Regions from separate parts of the Streptomyces sp. G45 genome, predicted to be linked through region 2. Evidence: predicted binding sites of a transcription regulator. Region 2 holds the regulator's gene; the other holds the start of a gene.
The links. The regulator HspR, encoded in region 2, represses chaperone genes until heat shock. The targets are predictions, from matches to a motif close to TTGAGNNNNNNNNNCTCAA.
Positions count from the first base shown of each region.

Region 1: a site for HspR is predicted at 5,675-5,693, ahead of lon (endopeptidase La). Genes of this name have one in related genera too.

Region 1 is NZ_JBMUZU010000001.1:3,167,585-3,175,211, reverse strand. Features, by position in the region: gene ACOBQU_RS12670 (response regulator transcription factor) at 164-904, opposite strand; partial or broken gene ACOBQU_RS12665 (spermidine synthase) at 971-1,716, opposite strand; gene ACOBQU_RS12660 (rhomboid-like protein) at 2,445-3,254, shown strand; gene ACOBQU_RS12655 (PadR family transcriptional regulator) at 3,738-4,163, shown strand; gene ACOBQU_RS12650 (hypothetical protein) at 4,126-4,815, shown strand; gene ACOBQU_RS12645 (GNAT family N-acetyltransferase) at 4,839-5,504, opposite strand; gene lon (endopeptidase La) at 5,716-7,627, shown strand, end outside.
Region 2 is NZ_JBMUZU010000001.1:4,393,848-4,401,474, forward strand. Features, by position in the region: gene ACOBQU_RS18120 (PhlD) at 1-214, opposite strand, end outside; gene ACOBQU_RS18125 (MBL fold metallo-hydrolase) at 473-1,450, opposite strand; gene ACOBQU_RS18130 (LuxR C-terminal-related transcriptional regulator) at 1,936-2,922, shown strand; gene ACOBQU_RS18135 (hypothetical protein) at 3,532-4,071, opposite strand; gene ACOBQU_RS18140 (heat shock protein transcriptional repressor HspR) at 4,282-4,737, opposite strand; gene dnaJ (molecular chaperone DnaJ) at 4,742-5,929, opposite strand; gene grpE (nucleotide exchange factor GrpE) at 6,047-6,766, opposite strand; partial or broken gene dnaK (molecular chaperone DnaK) at 6,766-7,627, opposite strand, start outside.

The DNA of each region.
Region 1 (7,627 bases), 1.2 Mb from region 2:
CTCCCCGCGGCGCCGACCGCCCCCTCCGGGGACGCGGCCGGGCTCCCCGGAGAGACGCCCGTGCCCCCTGGAGAGCTGCCCGAACCCTCCGGAGCGCCGCGTGTGCCGCTCAGGGTGTGGCCGACGGTGCTCGGGGCGTGGCCCGCGGCGCCGGGGTCCGGCGTCATGGCGTCGGGGTCTCCAGGGCGTACCCGACCCCGTGGACCGTGCGGATGCGTTCCGCGCCGATCTTGCGGCGCAGCGCCTTGATGTGGCTGTCGACGGTGCGGGTACCGGAGGCGTCGGCCCAGTCCCACACCTCCGCGAGCAATTGCTCGCGGGAGAGCACCGCGCGCGGGGTGTTGGCCAGGCACACCAGGAGATCGAACTCCGTGGGCGTCAGGTGCACGTCCTCGCTGCGCACCCGCACCCTGCGCTGCGCGTGGTCGATCTCCAGCTCGCCCAGGCGCAGGATTCCGCTGCGCGGCGTCGTGGCCGCGAGCGCCGCCCGCTCGACCCGGCGCAGCAGCACGTGCACGCGCGCCGCGAGCTCGCGCATCGAGAACGGCTTGGTCATGTAGTCGTCCGCGCCGACGCCGAGCCCGACGAGCATGTCCGTCTCGTCGTCCCGCGCCGTGAGCATCAGCACCGGCACGGGCCGCTGGGCCTGGACGCGACGGCAGACCTCCAGGCCGTCGAAGCCCGGCAGCATGATGTCGAGGATCAGCAGATCGGGCTGCCAGGCCTGGGCCGTGTCCACTGCGGCCGGGCCGTCCGCCGCCGTTTGCACGACGAAACCCTCGGCGCGCAGTCGGGCCGCGATGGCGTCCACGATCGTCGGGTCGTCCTCGACGACCAGCACCCGGCGCTGTGCTCCAGGCATCGCCGCCGTGGTGCTGTTGTGGGAGGTGTGTGTCTGCTCCATCGCCCCGCCCCTGACGTGATCGCTTGGTGTCCGGTCAGCAGAGTACGGGGCGTGACGGCCCCTCGGCTACGCAGCCCTTGTCGCGAGGTGCACCACGTCCGGTACGCCCCGGGCAACGGGGATCTCTTCCGTACGTACCTGATGGAATCCGGCATTCCGTAGAGCGGAGTCGAAAGTGGGTGACGGCTGCGCCGACCACACGGCGAGCACGCCGCCCGGGTTCAGCAGCGCCTTGCAGGCGGCGAGGCCGGTGGGGAGTAGAGACTGTCGTTGCCCGGCGTGACGGTCCAGTCGGGGCCGTTGTCGATGTCGAGGCACAGGGCGTCGTACGTGGCCGGGCGGGACTCCGGCGGCGCGGCGTTCGAATCGTTGACGCTTGCGAATGGGCCCGTGACATATGCGATCAGATCCACGTTCAGGATCTCGGTACGCGGATCGGCGAGCGCCTGCCGCGTGAGCTCCGCCAGCGGGCCCTCGCGGTGCCAGTCGATGACGGCCGTCTCGCGCTCGACGACGGTGATGCGGCCCCAGCGGGCGTCAGCGGCCGCGTGGGCGAGCGAGAAGCCCACGCCCAGGCCGCCGATCAGGACGCTCGGGCGCGGGGCGCCCTCGGCGCGCGGGAGGCCGTCGAGCGCGTCGTACGCGGCGTCGACGAGAAGCCGCTCGGAGCGGCCGTCGGAGGTGTCCATCAGGAAGGTGCCGTTGGCGATGATCTGGAGCAGATCTCCGTGGCGGCGCAGCACGACTTCGCCGTAGGGGCCTTCGCGCCGGTCGAGAACCACGGGGGGATCGGGTCGGTACGGAGTGTGCATGCGGGTCATCCTCTCGCCGACCCCTCGGACGGCCGCGGCCCGGCGTGCGGGACGCCTCGGAATGCGATGGGGTTGCCGTGAGTTCCTGTGAGACGCGTCTCACGTGGCGTCGGTCATAGACAGCGCGGGAACGATCAGTGAAGCGTGGCCGTGATCTCTTCGTGATGCAAGGCCCCCGACCGAAGGAGCGCCCCGGAGTGAACCGCACCGAACAGGTTTCTGGCGGGGGCGCCGCCGCGGGCGCCGGGAGCGACGCTCCGGAGGCTGAGGGCGATGCTCCGGGTGCCGATGGCCTGGTGACCCTGGACGCGGTGCCGCGTCAAGGGGGTGGGCGTCGCGCGCGGGTGGCCTCCGGCCGGGGTGGCGGCGAGGGGGCGGCCTGGGGCGGCCTCTCCGTAGAGGGGGGTGACTGTGACGCGGGCACGGTCTCTGGGGAGGGCGTCGTCTCTGGGGGAGGCGATGGCTTCGAAGAGGCGGTTCGTGAGGGGGCGGTTCGTGAGGGGGCCGGTCTTCGGGGAGCGGTTCGTGCGGGGAGCCGGGGGCGAATAGGGGGCGTGGATTCGGGCGGTGAGGGGGCCTTCGGGCGGGTGACTCAGGCCGGGCGGGCCTGCGACGCCGGTGGCGATGGACGTGACGCCGACCTTCACGCCGGTCGTGGCGCTGGTCGTGGCGTTGGCCGTGGCGTTGGTCGTGCGGTCGAGGCCGCCGAGCGGGCCGGTCGCGGGGAAGTGCCCGCCTGGCGTGAGCCGTCGGCCTCGGGCCCGCTGCCCCTCTCCGGGGCCGCCGCCACCGCCGCTTCGGCCTCCACACCGGCCGCGCCGCGCTCGTCCGGTTCCGCCACCGCGTACGCCGCCGCCCGCGTCGACGCCCTCCGGGCCCGGCTCCGTGGCCTTCGGCCCTGGCGGCTGTTCCCGACACCCGTAGGGACGCCCTTCACCTTTGGGTACGGGGTTGTCCTCGCCGTCACCTCGGGGCTCGCCGACCACGCGGACCCCGCGCTGATCTCGACGCTGCACCACGGATCGAGCACGGACGTCGCGCACCTCGCCGACCGGCCCCTGTTCGTCCTGGTCGCCAGCGCGCTGTGGATCGCGGGCGGGATCACGTCGCCGTACGCCATCGGATTCCTGTTCGTGCTCACCGCGCTGGAGCGCCGCGTCGGAAGCGTGCGCGCGGCGGGCGTCTTCGTCCTCGGGCACGTCGTCGCCACGCTCGCCACCGAGATCCCCGTCGGCCTCTCGGTCCTCGCGGGCCATCTGCCCGGCAGTTCGCTGCACCGGCTCGACTACGGCATCAGCTTCGGCGTGGCCGCGAGCGTCGGCGCGCTCGCCGGAGTGCTCACGCCGTGGCTGCGGTGGGTGCTCCTCGCCGGATTCGGCGCGATGCTCGTCGACGACCTCATCGCGTTCTACGACCCGATGACCAACTGGGGCCATCTGCTCGCCCTCGCCGTCGGCGTGACGACGTGGCCGCTGCTGCGAGGCGGGGCGGGGGCGGGGCGCGGCCGGGGCGGGGAACGGCGGGCTGCGGCGGCGTAGACGGCGGCAGCGCCGGGGTCACCCGCCAGCGCGGCTCGGGCGGTTCATGGCCTGGCGCCCATCGGCGCAACCCTGCCCGAGCGGTTCCTGGCGTCGCGTCGTCCAGCCGCGCGCCCCCGCCCAGGCCGTTCCCGCCCGCCTGAGCGGTCCGGTCTGCTTGAGCGGTCCCACCTGCTTGGGCGTTCCCGCCTCCTGCTCGGGCGGTCACGCGCCGCGCGGTACCGCACGGCCTTCTCGTCGCGTCGCACACCTTCACCTGCGCCGCCTCTCGTCTTCACCTGCGCCGCCCCTCGTCGTCCGCGGCTCCCACGCCGCGCCGCATACCTCTCCTCGACGCCCCCCCACGACATCTCGTCCGCGCGGCTCACGTGCCCACCTCGCACGCCCCCGCCGCACCCCGCACACCCCGCCGCGACCCTCTTCTCGATCAATCCCGCGAAAGAGTCTTGCGCCGCAAGATAATCCTCGACTATCTTGTACCGCATGACAAAGGAACTGCCTGCGTCGCACGACCAGCGCCGCAGTCAGCTACTGCGCGGGGTGCTCGACCTGTGCCTGCTCGCGCTCATCGCCGAGCGGCCTCGGTATGGCTACGAGTTCGTGGAAGCCCTCACCGAGAGCGGTCTCGAGCTGGTGAGCGAGGGGAGCATCTATCCCTTGCTCGCCCGCATGGAGCGAGCCGGGCTCGTCGACTCCTATCGCGCGCCGTCCGCCGCGGGCGGCGCGCCGCGCAAGTACTACCGCCTCACGGAAGCGGGCCGCGCCGAGCTGGCCGCGGGCCGCACCACCTGGAGCGCCTTCACGACGGCGGTCTCCAGGACCCTGCGAGGCACCACGGACAGGCAAGATCGTGACACGGGGGGCGCACGACATGACGAGCACGACGAACGAGTTCAGCGCGACGACTGACAAGTCGACGGACGCCTCGACGGGCATCAAGGCGCCGACACCAGACGGGGTGGGGCAAGGCGCGGCGCCGGAGGCGGAGAGCGGCGGGACACTGACGCGCGAGCGCGTCCTGGCGGTCTGCCGCAGCAACTGGGAGTACCGAGGCGTTGACGACGCCTCCGTGCGCGAAATGCTCGCCGAGCTCACCGCCCACCTGGAAGAGGCGGCCGCCGCAGGCCGGACACCGCAGGACGTGGTCGGCCCCGACGTGAAGGCCTTCGCCGCAGCCTGGGCCCGGGCGCGCACACCACTGCTGCAGCGAGCCCTGCGCATGGCGGCGCTGGCCCCGCTGGCCCTCGGTGCGCTCCTGCTGCTCACCCACCTGCTCGACCGGTCCCTGGTCCTGCCCGTCGAAGCGCCCCGCGTGGCGTTCTACGTGGTCCTGGCGGCCGCCGCGGTCGCCTGGGAAACGCGCCGGGGGAACCTCGGATTCAGAGGCTGGGTCATCGCGGGCATGAGCTCGCTCGTCATCTCCCAGCTCATCTCCTGGGGCATAGGTGACGACCCGCTGTTCCACCTGCCGCTGTGGGGCACGCTGCTGTTCCTCCTGCCCGGCCTGCCCTACGCCGTCCACGACATCCGCGCCAAGAGGGCGGAGACGCCGACAGGCTGACCCGGGCGAACGGAGGGCGGCGCTCAGGATTCGTCCGGCCCCTTACGCCGGGCGCTCGTCAGGAGGGACTCCACCCGCCAGCCCAACGACTCGTACAGCGCGCGCCCCTCCACCGTCCCCGCCAGGACGCCGACCTCCGCCCCCTGCTCGAACGCCGCAGTCGACAGCGTCCGCATGACCAAGCTGCCCAGACCCCGGCGACGGTGATCAGGCGACGTCTCGATCTGGTCGGCGACCGCCGTGCGACCCGTCGGCGCGATCTGACCGCGCGCCGCCCAACTGCCGTCCCCGGTGGTCACCATGGCGCGGATGACACCGCCCCGCGTCCACGTGCGCAGCCGATAGCCCTCCGGAACGGCCACACCTTCAGCGGCCGACCGGGCCAGCGGCACCGTCATCAGGAACCCGTCCTCCGGGTCCAGCCACCACTCAGGGCCAAGCCACGCGGCGACCCGGCCCGGGGCGTCAAAGACCTTCAACCACACATCCGCGCCCGTCACCGACGCGGCGACCTTGCGGACATCGCCCTCCAGCGCGCCCGCGTCCGTCACGCCGAACACATGACGCGACGGATGCTTCGCCAGACCGACATCAATCGTGTAGCCCCACGGCTCCACCACAGGCGGCGCGGCGCCCCGCGACACCACCCAGCCATCGACCCACGCCCGTACGACCTCGCTGCCCTCCACGGCCACCCCTCCTGCCGTCGGCCGACCGGTAACGATCACTTAGCGGGTGCGGCCATCACGTGTAATAGGTCTATTTGGAAAGTGCATATTACGAGGCGGTGATTTCAGGCCGATAGGGGTGATCGCTCAGAGCGAACACGGCCGAGGGAACATTCGGAGGCTCATAAGCATTGAGTCGGTACAGCTCAACTTGAATGCCGAAGGGGAGATCATGGCTGCTGAGTCCACTGCGTCCACACCGCTCGCTCTGCCCGTGCTGCCGCTCGACGACGAGGTCGTGCTGCCCGGCATGGTGGTGCCGTTCGACCTGTCCGATGCCGAGGTGCGCGCCGCGGTGGAGGCGGCCCAGGCCGCCGCGCGGTCCAGTGGGAGCAGTAGCAAGCCGCAGGTGCTGCTTGTTCCACGCATCGACGGGACATACGCGGGCGTGGGCGTGCTCGGCACGGTCGAGCAGGTGGGGCGCCTCGCGGACGGTGACCCGGGCGCGCTGATCCGCGGCCGGGGCCGGGTGCGCATCGGGGCGGGCACGACCGGGCCCGGCGCGGCCCTGTGGGTGGAGGGCGTCCAGGTCGAGGAGACGACGCCGGACCCGCTGCCCGGCGCCACCGCAGAGCTGGTCAAGGAGTACAAGGCGCTGGCCACGAGCTGGCTGAAGAAGCGCGGCGCCTGGCAGGTCGTCGACCGGGTGCAGCAGATCGACGACGTCTCGGCGCTCGCCGACAACTCCGGGTACTCGCCGTTCCTCACCACCCAGCAGAAGCTCCAGCTCCTGGAGGCCGAGGACCCGACGGCCCGGCTGCGCCTGGCCACCGAGCAGCTGCGGGAGCACCTGGCGGAGCAGGACGTCGCCGAGTCCATCGCCAAGGACGTCCAGGAAGGCGTCGACAAGCAGCAGCGGGAGTTCCTGCTGCGGCGCCAGTTGGAGGCCGTGCGCAAGGAACTGCGCGAGCTCAACGGCCAGGACGGCGAGGACGAGTCCGACGACTACCACTCCCGGGTGGAGGCAGCGGACCTGCCGGAGAAGGTGCGGGAGGCCGCGCTCAAGGAGGTCGAGAAGCTGGAGCGGGCCAGCGACCAGTCGCCCGAGAGCTCCTGGATCCGCACCTGGCTCGACACCGTCCTGGAGCTGCCGTGGAACGAGCGCACCGAGGACGCGTACGACATCAAGGGCGCCCAGGAGGTCCTGGACGCCGAGCACGCGGGGCTCCAGGACGTGAAGGAGCGCATCACCGAGTACCTGGCGGTGCGCAAGCGGCGCGCGGACCGGGGCATGGGAGTCGTGGGCGGCAGGCGCGGCGGTGCCGTGCTCGCGCTCGTCGGGCCGCCCGGCGTCGGCAAGACCTCGCTCGGTGAGTCGGTGGCGCACGCCATGGGGCGCAAGTTCGTGCGGGTCGCGCTCGGCGGTGTGCGGGACGAGGCGGAGATCCGTGGACACCGGCGCACCTACGTGGGGGCGCTGCCGGGACGGATCGTGCGGGCCATCAAGGAGGCCGGGTCGATGAACCCGGTGGTTCTCCTGGACGAGATCGACAAGGTGGGCTCCGACTTCCGGGGCGACCCGGCCGCCGCGCTGCTCGAAGTGCTCGACCCGGCGCAGAACCACACCTTCCGCGACCACTACCTGGAGGTCGAGCTCGACCTGAGCGACGTGGTGTTCCTGGCCACGGCGAACGTTCTGGAGGCCATCCCCGAGGCGCTGCTCGACCGCATGGAGCTGGTCCGGCTGGACGGTTACACCGAGGACGAGAAGATCGTCATCGCCCGTGACCACCTGGTGCCGCGCCAGCTCGACCGGGCCGGGCTCGGCGAGGGCGAGGTGACCATCGACGAGGGCGCGCTGCGCAAGCTCGCCGGGGAGTACACGCGCGAGGCGGGCGTGCGCAACCTGGAGCGGGCCGTCGCGCGGCTGCTGCGCAAGGTCGCGGCCCAGCACGAACTGGGCGACAGGGAGCTTCCGTTCACGGTCGGCGCCGACGAGCTGCGCGGCCTGATCGGGCGCCCGCACCACGTGCCGGAGTCCGCGCAGGACCCGGCGGAGCGGCGCACGGCGGTGCCTGGTGTGGCGACGGGACTCGCGGTGACCGGAGCGGGTGGCGACGTGCTGTTCGTCGAGGCCTCGCTCG
Region 2 (7,627 bases):
CCGGGACGCCGAGCGCGGCGACGAGGTGGGTGTCGTAGCCGGGGACGGGCACGCCCCGGCCCTGGAAGGTGATGATCCCGCCGAGGCCACGGGCGGGCACCCCGGCCTCGGTCAGGGCGGCGGCCGCGGCCCGCTCGGCGAGGTCGGCGCCCTGGGCGAAGACGGCCCGGACGCGGTCGGCGTAGGTCGCGCGGCGCTCGAACGGGGGCAGCACGGGCGGCTCGGGGGCGGGCGGCTCAAAGGCGGGCGGCTCGAACGCGGGCGGTGGGGACGCCCGCGGGGTAAGGGCACGTCGGCGTACGGGTGTCCGACGTACCGCCGCCGCTGGCCCGCCATGCCGCGCGCGGCCTCCCGCAGCGCGCGCAGGCGCGGGTGGCGCGGCCAGGCGCGCGCGAGGTGTTCGGCGAGCAGCTCCACGGTGACCTCGTGCCGGGCGTCGGCCGTGCCCGGGCGGCTGACGTACGCCATCGGGCTAGCCGCCGGTGGCGGCGTGCCGCCGGTCGTAGGCCCAGCGCGCGGCGTGGCTCGCGAGGGCCGCCATGTCGGGGGCGGCGCCGGTCGCGGCGAGGTGGTGGTACTCGACGAACGTCACCATGACGACCCGTTCCGGCGCCCCGAGGTGCGGGTGGAAGCCGTCCGCGAGGATGGCATCGGCGGCCTCGTAGGGGCCCTGGCCGCGCGCGTGCCGCTCGTGGATCAGGCCCTCCAGCTCCCGCAGGTAGGCGATGTGGGCGCGCAGCCCTTCGGGGCCGATGACGCCGCCGTGCCCGGGGACGATCCGGTCGGCGTCCAGGGCGAGCACGTCCTCGCAGGCCCGCGCCACCTCGGCGAGCGGGCCCTCCCAGTGCACGGGGTGGTCCTCGGGGAAGACGATGTCACCCGCCATCACCACGCCCTGCCCGGGCAGGTGCGCGACCAGGTCACCGGCGGTGTGCGCGGGCCCCACCTCGATCAGCCGCAGCTCGACGCCGCCGACCTTCAGGTCGTACGAGCCGCTGAAGGTGAGCGTGGGCGGCACGACCCGGGTGTCGGCGTACTCGTAGGAGCCGAAGCGCTCGCGCGCGTACCAGCCGATGGGGTCGTCGGGGTCGCTGACGTGCACCAGGTGGTGCATCTGCTGCGGGGTGATCTCGTGGCAGTGGCGCTCCAGGCTGGCCTGCGTGGAGACGATCTCGGCGCCGGGGAAGAAGGAGTTGCCGTAGCAGTGGTCGCCGTTGGCGTGGGTGTTGACCACCGTGGTCACCTCGGTGCCCGGGGGCAGCACGCGGTCGGCCGCCGCGATCAGGGCGCGGGTCATGCGCGGGTCGTAGGGCGTGTCGACGAGCGCGGCCTCGCCGCCCGAGGCGACGAGCAGGCAGTTGGCGAGGCCCCAGGCCCCGGCGGCGCCGCTCGGCGCCCACAGGTACAGGCCGTCGGGGGACAGGACGGTGAGGTCCGCGGGAAGCTCCATAGCGGTATCTTCCGTGGCGGTCACGGGGTGTTGGCCTGTGGTGAACGCCACAGGGGTGGGCGCGGGGCGGGGCGGCGTCGCCCGCCGTGGCGCGGGCGGCCTCCGGTGGGGCGCCCAAGGCCACTGGTACGGCGGGCAGTTGACGGTGCGTCGCGTCCGACGTGCGGCTGCCCCGCGCGTCGGCCCCGTACGGCCCGGCGGCGAATAGTAGCGATATTTTCCCACCCGATCCGGGGAGCCGCGGCGGCCACAATGGAACGCTGGGCGACGCCCGGCACGTCGACGGGGCCGTACGGCGAACGGCGCCCGCGGGGCGGGCGGTCGGCGGTCGGCCGGGCAGCCCGTCGTATGCCCAGCCGCGCGGGCTCGGCCGGGCAGGGCAGCAGGTGCGGGACGGAGCGGCACGGGAGTCTGGGGCTCCCGGCGGTCCGGGCCGCTTCGAGGGCGCGGGCCTGGAGGGCCCGGGCGAGGTGACTGGTGGTGGCGTGGAGCACGTGGCGCATGAGGCCGGAGACCTGTGTACCGCTGGTCAGGAGGTGTACGGGCAGGCCCTGCGGGCGGGGCGGATCCACCGCCAGGCCGCGGCCGCCGCGCCCTGTCTGACCGAGGCGGGCCTGCTGTGCGCGGACCCCGAGGGCGGCACCGGCGGCCCCTGGCTGCGGCCCACCGCCCCGGCGGTCGGCGCCGCCCGGCTCCTGGAGGACATCGAGCGGGGCATCGCCCTGCGGCGCAGCCGCGCGGCCCGGCTCGCCGACGCCTTCGAGCCGTTCCTGCACCTGGCGCCCGAGGACCGCCCCGACCTCGCGGCCTCGCAGATCACGGTGCTCCAGGGCGTGCCCCGCATCCGGCAGGCCGTGCGGCAGGCGCTGGCCGCCGCCTCCCGCGAGGTCCTCGCCATCCAGCCGCGCGACCCCGGCCAGCCCCGGCTGCTGCCGCACGACGAGCCCTGGCGCATGGCCGAGTTCGCCGCCCGCGGCGGCCACATCCGCACGCTCGCCCGGCCGCGGTCCGAGGGCGCCGCGCCGCCCGGCCCCGCCGCCTCGGGCAGCGGACTCCCCGTCGAGTACGAGGTCCGCACCCTCGACGACATCCCCGGCTGCCTGCTGGTCTTCGACCGCGACGTCGCGCTCCTGCCCGCCGAGTCGGGCGGCGAGGTCGCCTTCGAGGTCCGCTCCCCCGCCCTGGTCACCTACGCGGCGACCGCCTTCGACGTGCTGTGGCGCATGGCCGACCCGCTGTACCGGCCCGCGCCGCCGCGCCCCCCGGCGCAGGCGTTCACGCCCATCCAGCGGGAGATCGCGAAGCTGCTCACCGAGGGGTTCAGCGACGCGGAGGTCGCCGGGCGCCTGGAGCTGAACGTGCGCACCGTCCGTGTGCACATCGCAAAGCTCAACTCCACCCTGGGCGGTCAGAGCCGGGCCCAACTCGGGTTCCTCATCGGCCGGTCGGGAATCCTGGAGCAGAGCCCCTAGAGGAGGCCCGGCTCTCCGAGCGGGGCCGTGCGACCCGGACATCCCGCGCCACGGTGACTGAAACCGACCGGTTCCGCCCGAAGACCAGGGGAACTTGACCGGCGGCACATGATCAAACATCCGGAATTAACCGGCTTTGCCCCCGCCTCCGCCCCTTGCACCGCAACAAGATGACGGTAGCGGAGCGTGGGCGGCGCGTTGCATCGTGGTCGAGGCAGCGGGGAACGGATCGGTTCCCATCCGGTACTGGAGCCGGACCGGTTCCCGCGTCCATGTGGCTCTGTTGTGGTCTCCCCCCGCAGAGTCGCGCTTCCCAAGGTCGCCCCGGCCTGACCGCGCCCCGTGGTCGGGCCGGGGCGCTCAGGGTCAGGGGCCTCGGGCCCCCGGGGGACGTGGGGGTCCCGGAGGGGTTCGGGGCTCCGTCCTGCCGTCGTCACACACGGGCCGTGGCCGTCACGGCCGCGCACGGACCGCCGGGCACGGACCGCCGGGCGCCGCCGCGCGGGGGCGCCAGCCGTCACCACCGCGCACGGGCCCGGGCACCACCACCGCGCACGGGCCCGGGCACCACCATCACGCACGGGCCCCGGGGGCCGCCGCGTCCGGCTCTCAGGCGTCGGCCCCGTCGCCGATCCACCGCCGCAGCAGCCTCTCCCGCTCCTCGCGGCGCGGGCTGCCGCCCTCGTGGGCGCGGCCCCACTGCGCCATCGCCGACAGCGTGGTGTGCAGGGTGGCGGCGCCCTCGGTGAGCCGGGTCAGCAGCGCGCGGGACAGGTCGTACTCCCGCTGCGAGTAGCCGGTCGCCGCCGCCGTGTACGCCGTCAGTTCGTACTCCTCGTCGGCGGTCTGGACGCACACCGTCATCGACGGCGCCTCGTCGCCGCCGCCGAGGCCCACCGTCAGCGCCAGGTCCACCACCATGCCGACCTGCCGCTTCAGGGACTTCACGGGCACGTCCTCGACGGTCAGCGCCCGTATGTCGTCCCACAGCCACAGGCCCTGCTGCTGGTGCCCGAGCCCCGTGACGCCCTCGGTGGTCAGCCGCACCCCGGGCGCCAGACCGGAGGGCTTGGCACCCACGTACACATCGCCCTCGGCGATCCAGAACAGCCCCACCATGGCCATGGAGATCCAGCTTTCCCGCGACACGAGCCGACGTACACCGCCGTACACCGGCGTACACCCGGCAGACAGCCTGCCAACCAGCCTGCCAACTATAGGAGCGCCACGAGCCGCCTCCCGTTCCAGCGGGGGCGGCGGCCACGGACCCGGGCACACGACGGGGCCGGGCGGTGCGGCGCACGGACGTTCTCCGTGCGCCGCACCACCCGGCCCCCACGCGCCCTGCGCGCCCGCGCGCTACTGCTCCGGCGACCGCTTGGGCCGCCACACCACCAGCGCGCTGGTCTGCTGCACGTCCTGGTACGGGACGAGGTCGCGGCGGTACGAGGCGTGCACCGCCGCCTCACGTTGCTGCATCGCGGCGGCGGCTCCCTCCACGGCCGCGGACAGCTCCGCGACGCGGGCCTGGAGCGCCGCGACCTGGTTCTCCAGCTCGATGATGCGCTTGATCCCGGCGAGGTTGATGCCCTCCTCCTGGGAGAGCTGCTGGACCGTGCGGAGCAGTTCGATGTCCCGGGCGGAGTACCGGCGGCCCCGGCCCGCGGTGCGGTCCGGGGAGACCAGGCCCAGGCGGTCGTACTGCCTGAGGGTCTGCGGGTGGAGACCGGAGAGCTGGGCCGCCACCGAGATGACGTACACCGGGGTCTCGTCCGTCAGTTGATACGGGTTGCGTCGGCGGCCGTCCCGCTCCATGAGGTCACGCTCCCTTCGCGGCCTTGAACAGTTCTGCCCGCGGATCGGTGTCCGCAGTCGCCTTCCGGTACGCCTCCAGGGCTTCCTGCGCCGCGGGCGTGAGATTCTTCGGCACCGTGACCTCGACGGTGACCAGCAGGTCGCCGGGTGTGCCGTCCTTGCGGGCGGGGCCCTTGCCGCGGACCCGCATGGTGCGGCCGTTGGGCGTGCCCGGCGGCAGCTTGAGGGTCACGGGCGTCCCGCCGAGCGTGGGCACCCTGACCTCGCCGCCGAGCGCGGCCTCCGCGAACGTCACCGGGACCGTGACCGTGAGGTTCTCGCCCCTGCGGCCGAAGACCGGGTGCGCGTCCACGTGCACCACCACATACAGGTCACCGGCGGGGCCGCCGCGCTCGCCCGGGGCGCCCTTGCCACGCAGCCGGATGCGCTGGCCGTCGCTGACGCCCGCGGGGATGCGCACCTGCATCGTCCGCGACGACTTGGCGCGGCCGCTGCCGTGGCACACCTCGCAGGGCGTCTCCGCGATCAGGCCGCGGCCCTTGCAGTCCACGCACGGGTCGGTGAGGGAGAAGCCCCCGCCGCCGCCCCGCGAGACCTGGCCGGTGCCGACGCAGGTCGGGCACACGCGCGGCGTGCCGTTCTTGTCGCCGGTGCCCGAGCACGCCTTGCAGGGGGCCTGGGAGGACATGCGCAACGGGACCGTCGCGCCCTCCACCGCCTCCGTGAAGCTCAGCGTGACCTCGGACTCGACGTCCTGGCCGCGGCGCGGCTGCGTGCGCGTGCCCGCGCCCGCTCCGCCGCGGTTGAACAGGCCCCCGAAGACGTCACCCAGGCCGCCGCCGAAGCCGCCGCCGCCCGCTCCCCCGCCACCGGGGCCGCCGCCTCCGAAGAGGTCGCCCAGGTCGAAGTTGAACGTGCCGCCGCCCGCTCCGGGTCCGGCCCTGAAGCCGCCGTTGCCGAAGAGAGCGCGCGCTTCGTCGTACTCCTTGCGCTTCTTCGGGTCGCCGAGCACGTCGTTCGCCTCGGAGATCTCCTTGAAGCGCTCCTCGGCCTTCGCGTTGCCCTTGTTGGCGTCCGGGTGGTTCTCGCGGGCGAGCTTCCGGTACGCCTTCTTGATCTCGGCTTCGGTGGCGTCCTTGGGGACGCCGAGGACCTTGTAGTAGTCCTTCTCGATGAAGTCCTTGGTGCTCATCCCCGACGTCCCTCCTTCCTCGTTGTCCTCGTGGTCCTCGTGGTCCTCGTCACGCGGTCAGCGCCGACCCCGGCCGCGGCCTCGCGGCCGGAGTCGGGATCGGCGCCGCCGCCGGCGTCAGCCCTCGTCCGGGCCACCGCTCTCCTTGTCCTTGGCGTCCTTGACGTCCTTGGCGTCCTTGGCGTCGTCCTTCTCGGACGGAGCCTGCTCGCCCTCGGCCGACTCGGACTTCACCGTCTGCGCGCCGGGCTGCGGCTCGGCGACCGCGACGCGCGCGGGACGCACGACACGCTCCCCGATGCGATACCCCGGCTGGAGAATCGCGACGCACGTCGTCTCCGTGACGTCCGGAGCGTAACTGTGCATCAGGGCCTCGTGGATCGTCGGGTCGAAGGGCTCGCCCTCCTTGCCGAACTGCTGGAGGCCCATCTTGGCGACGACGGTCTCCAGGGACTCGGCCACCGACTTGAAGCCGCCGACCAGCTCCCCGTGGTCACGGGCACGGCCGATGTCGTCGAGGGTGGGAAGCAGCTCCGTGAGGAGGTTCGCCGAGGCGATCTCCTTCACCGTCACCTTGTCCCGCTCCACCCGGCGGCGGTAGTTCTGGTACTCGGCCTGGAGCCGCTGGAGGTCGGCCGTGCGCTCGCTGAGCGCCTTCTGTGCCTGGTCCAGCTGAGCCGTCAGGCCCGCTTCGCGCGTTGCGTCCCCGGCCGGGGCCGCCGCGCCCTCCTTCGCGGAGGACTCGGCGGCCTTCGGCGCCGCTTCGTCAGGGGTGGCGCCGGAGGGGACGTCAGGCTGCTCGGCGTCCCCGCCGAAGCCCTGGGTCTCCTCCGTCATCAGGCAGCGCCGCCCTTCGCGTCACCGGGCTTCTCGTCGTCGACGATCTCGGCGTCCACGACGTCGTCGGCACCGTCAGCGGCCTGGGACTGCCCGGCGCCCGGGGCGCCCTCGGCACCCTGCGGGGCGCCCTGCGCGTCGGCGTACATCGCCTGGCCGAGCTTCTGGGAGACGGCGGCGACCTTCTCCGTGGCCGTGCGGATCTCCGCCGGGTCGTCGCCCTTGAGCTTCTCCTTCAGCTCGGCGACGGCCGTCTCGACCTCGGTCTTGACGTCGCCGGGGACCTTGTCCTCGTTGTCCTTGAGGAACTTCTCCGTCTGGTAGACCAGCTGCTCGCCCTGGTTGCGGGACTCGGCGGCCTCGCGGCGCTTGTGGTCCTCGTCCGCGTACTTCTCGGCCTCCTCGCGCATGCGGTCGACCTCTTCCTTCGGGAGCGAGGAGCCGCCGGTGACGGTCATCTTCTGCTCCTTGCCCGTGCCGAGGTCCTTCGCGGTCACGTGCATGATGCCGTTGGCGTCGATGTCGAAGGAGACCTCGATCTGCGGGACGCCGCGGGGGGCCGGGGCAGGCCGGTCAGCTCGAACATGCCGAGCTTCTTGTTGTACGCCGCGATCTCGCGCTCGCCCTGGTAGACCTGGATCTGCACCGACGGCTGGTTGTCCTCGGCCGTGGTGAAGATCTCCGAGCGCTTCGTCGGGATCGTGGTGTTGCGCTCGATGAGCTTGGTCATGATGCCGCCCTTGGTCTCGATGCCGAGGGACAGTGGGGTGACGTCGAGCAGCAGGACGTCCTTGACCTCGCCCTTGAGGACACCGGCCTGGAGCGAGGCGCCGATGGCGACGACCTCGTCCGGGTTGACGC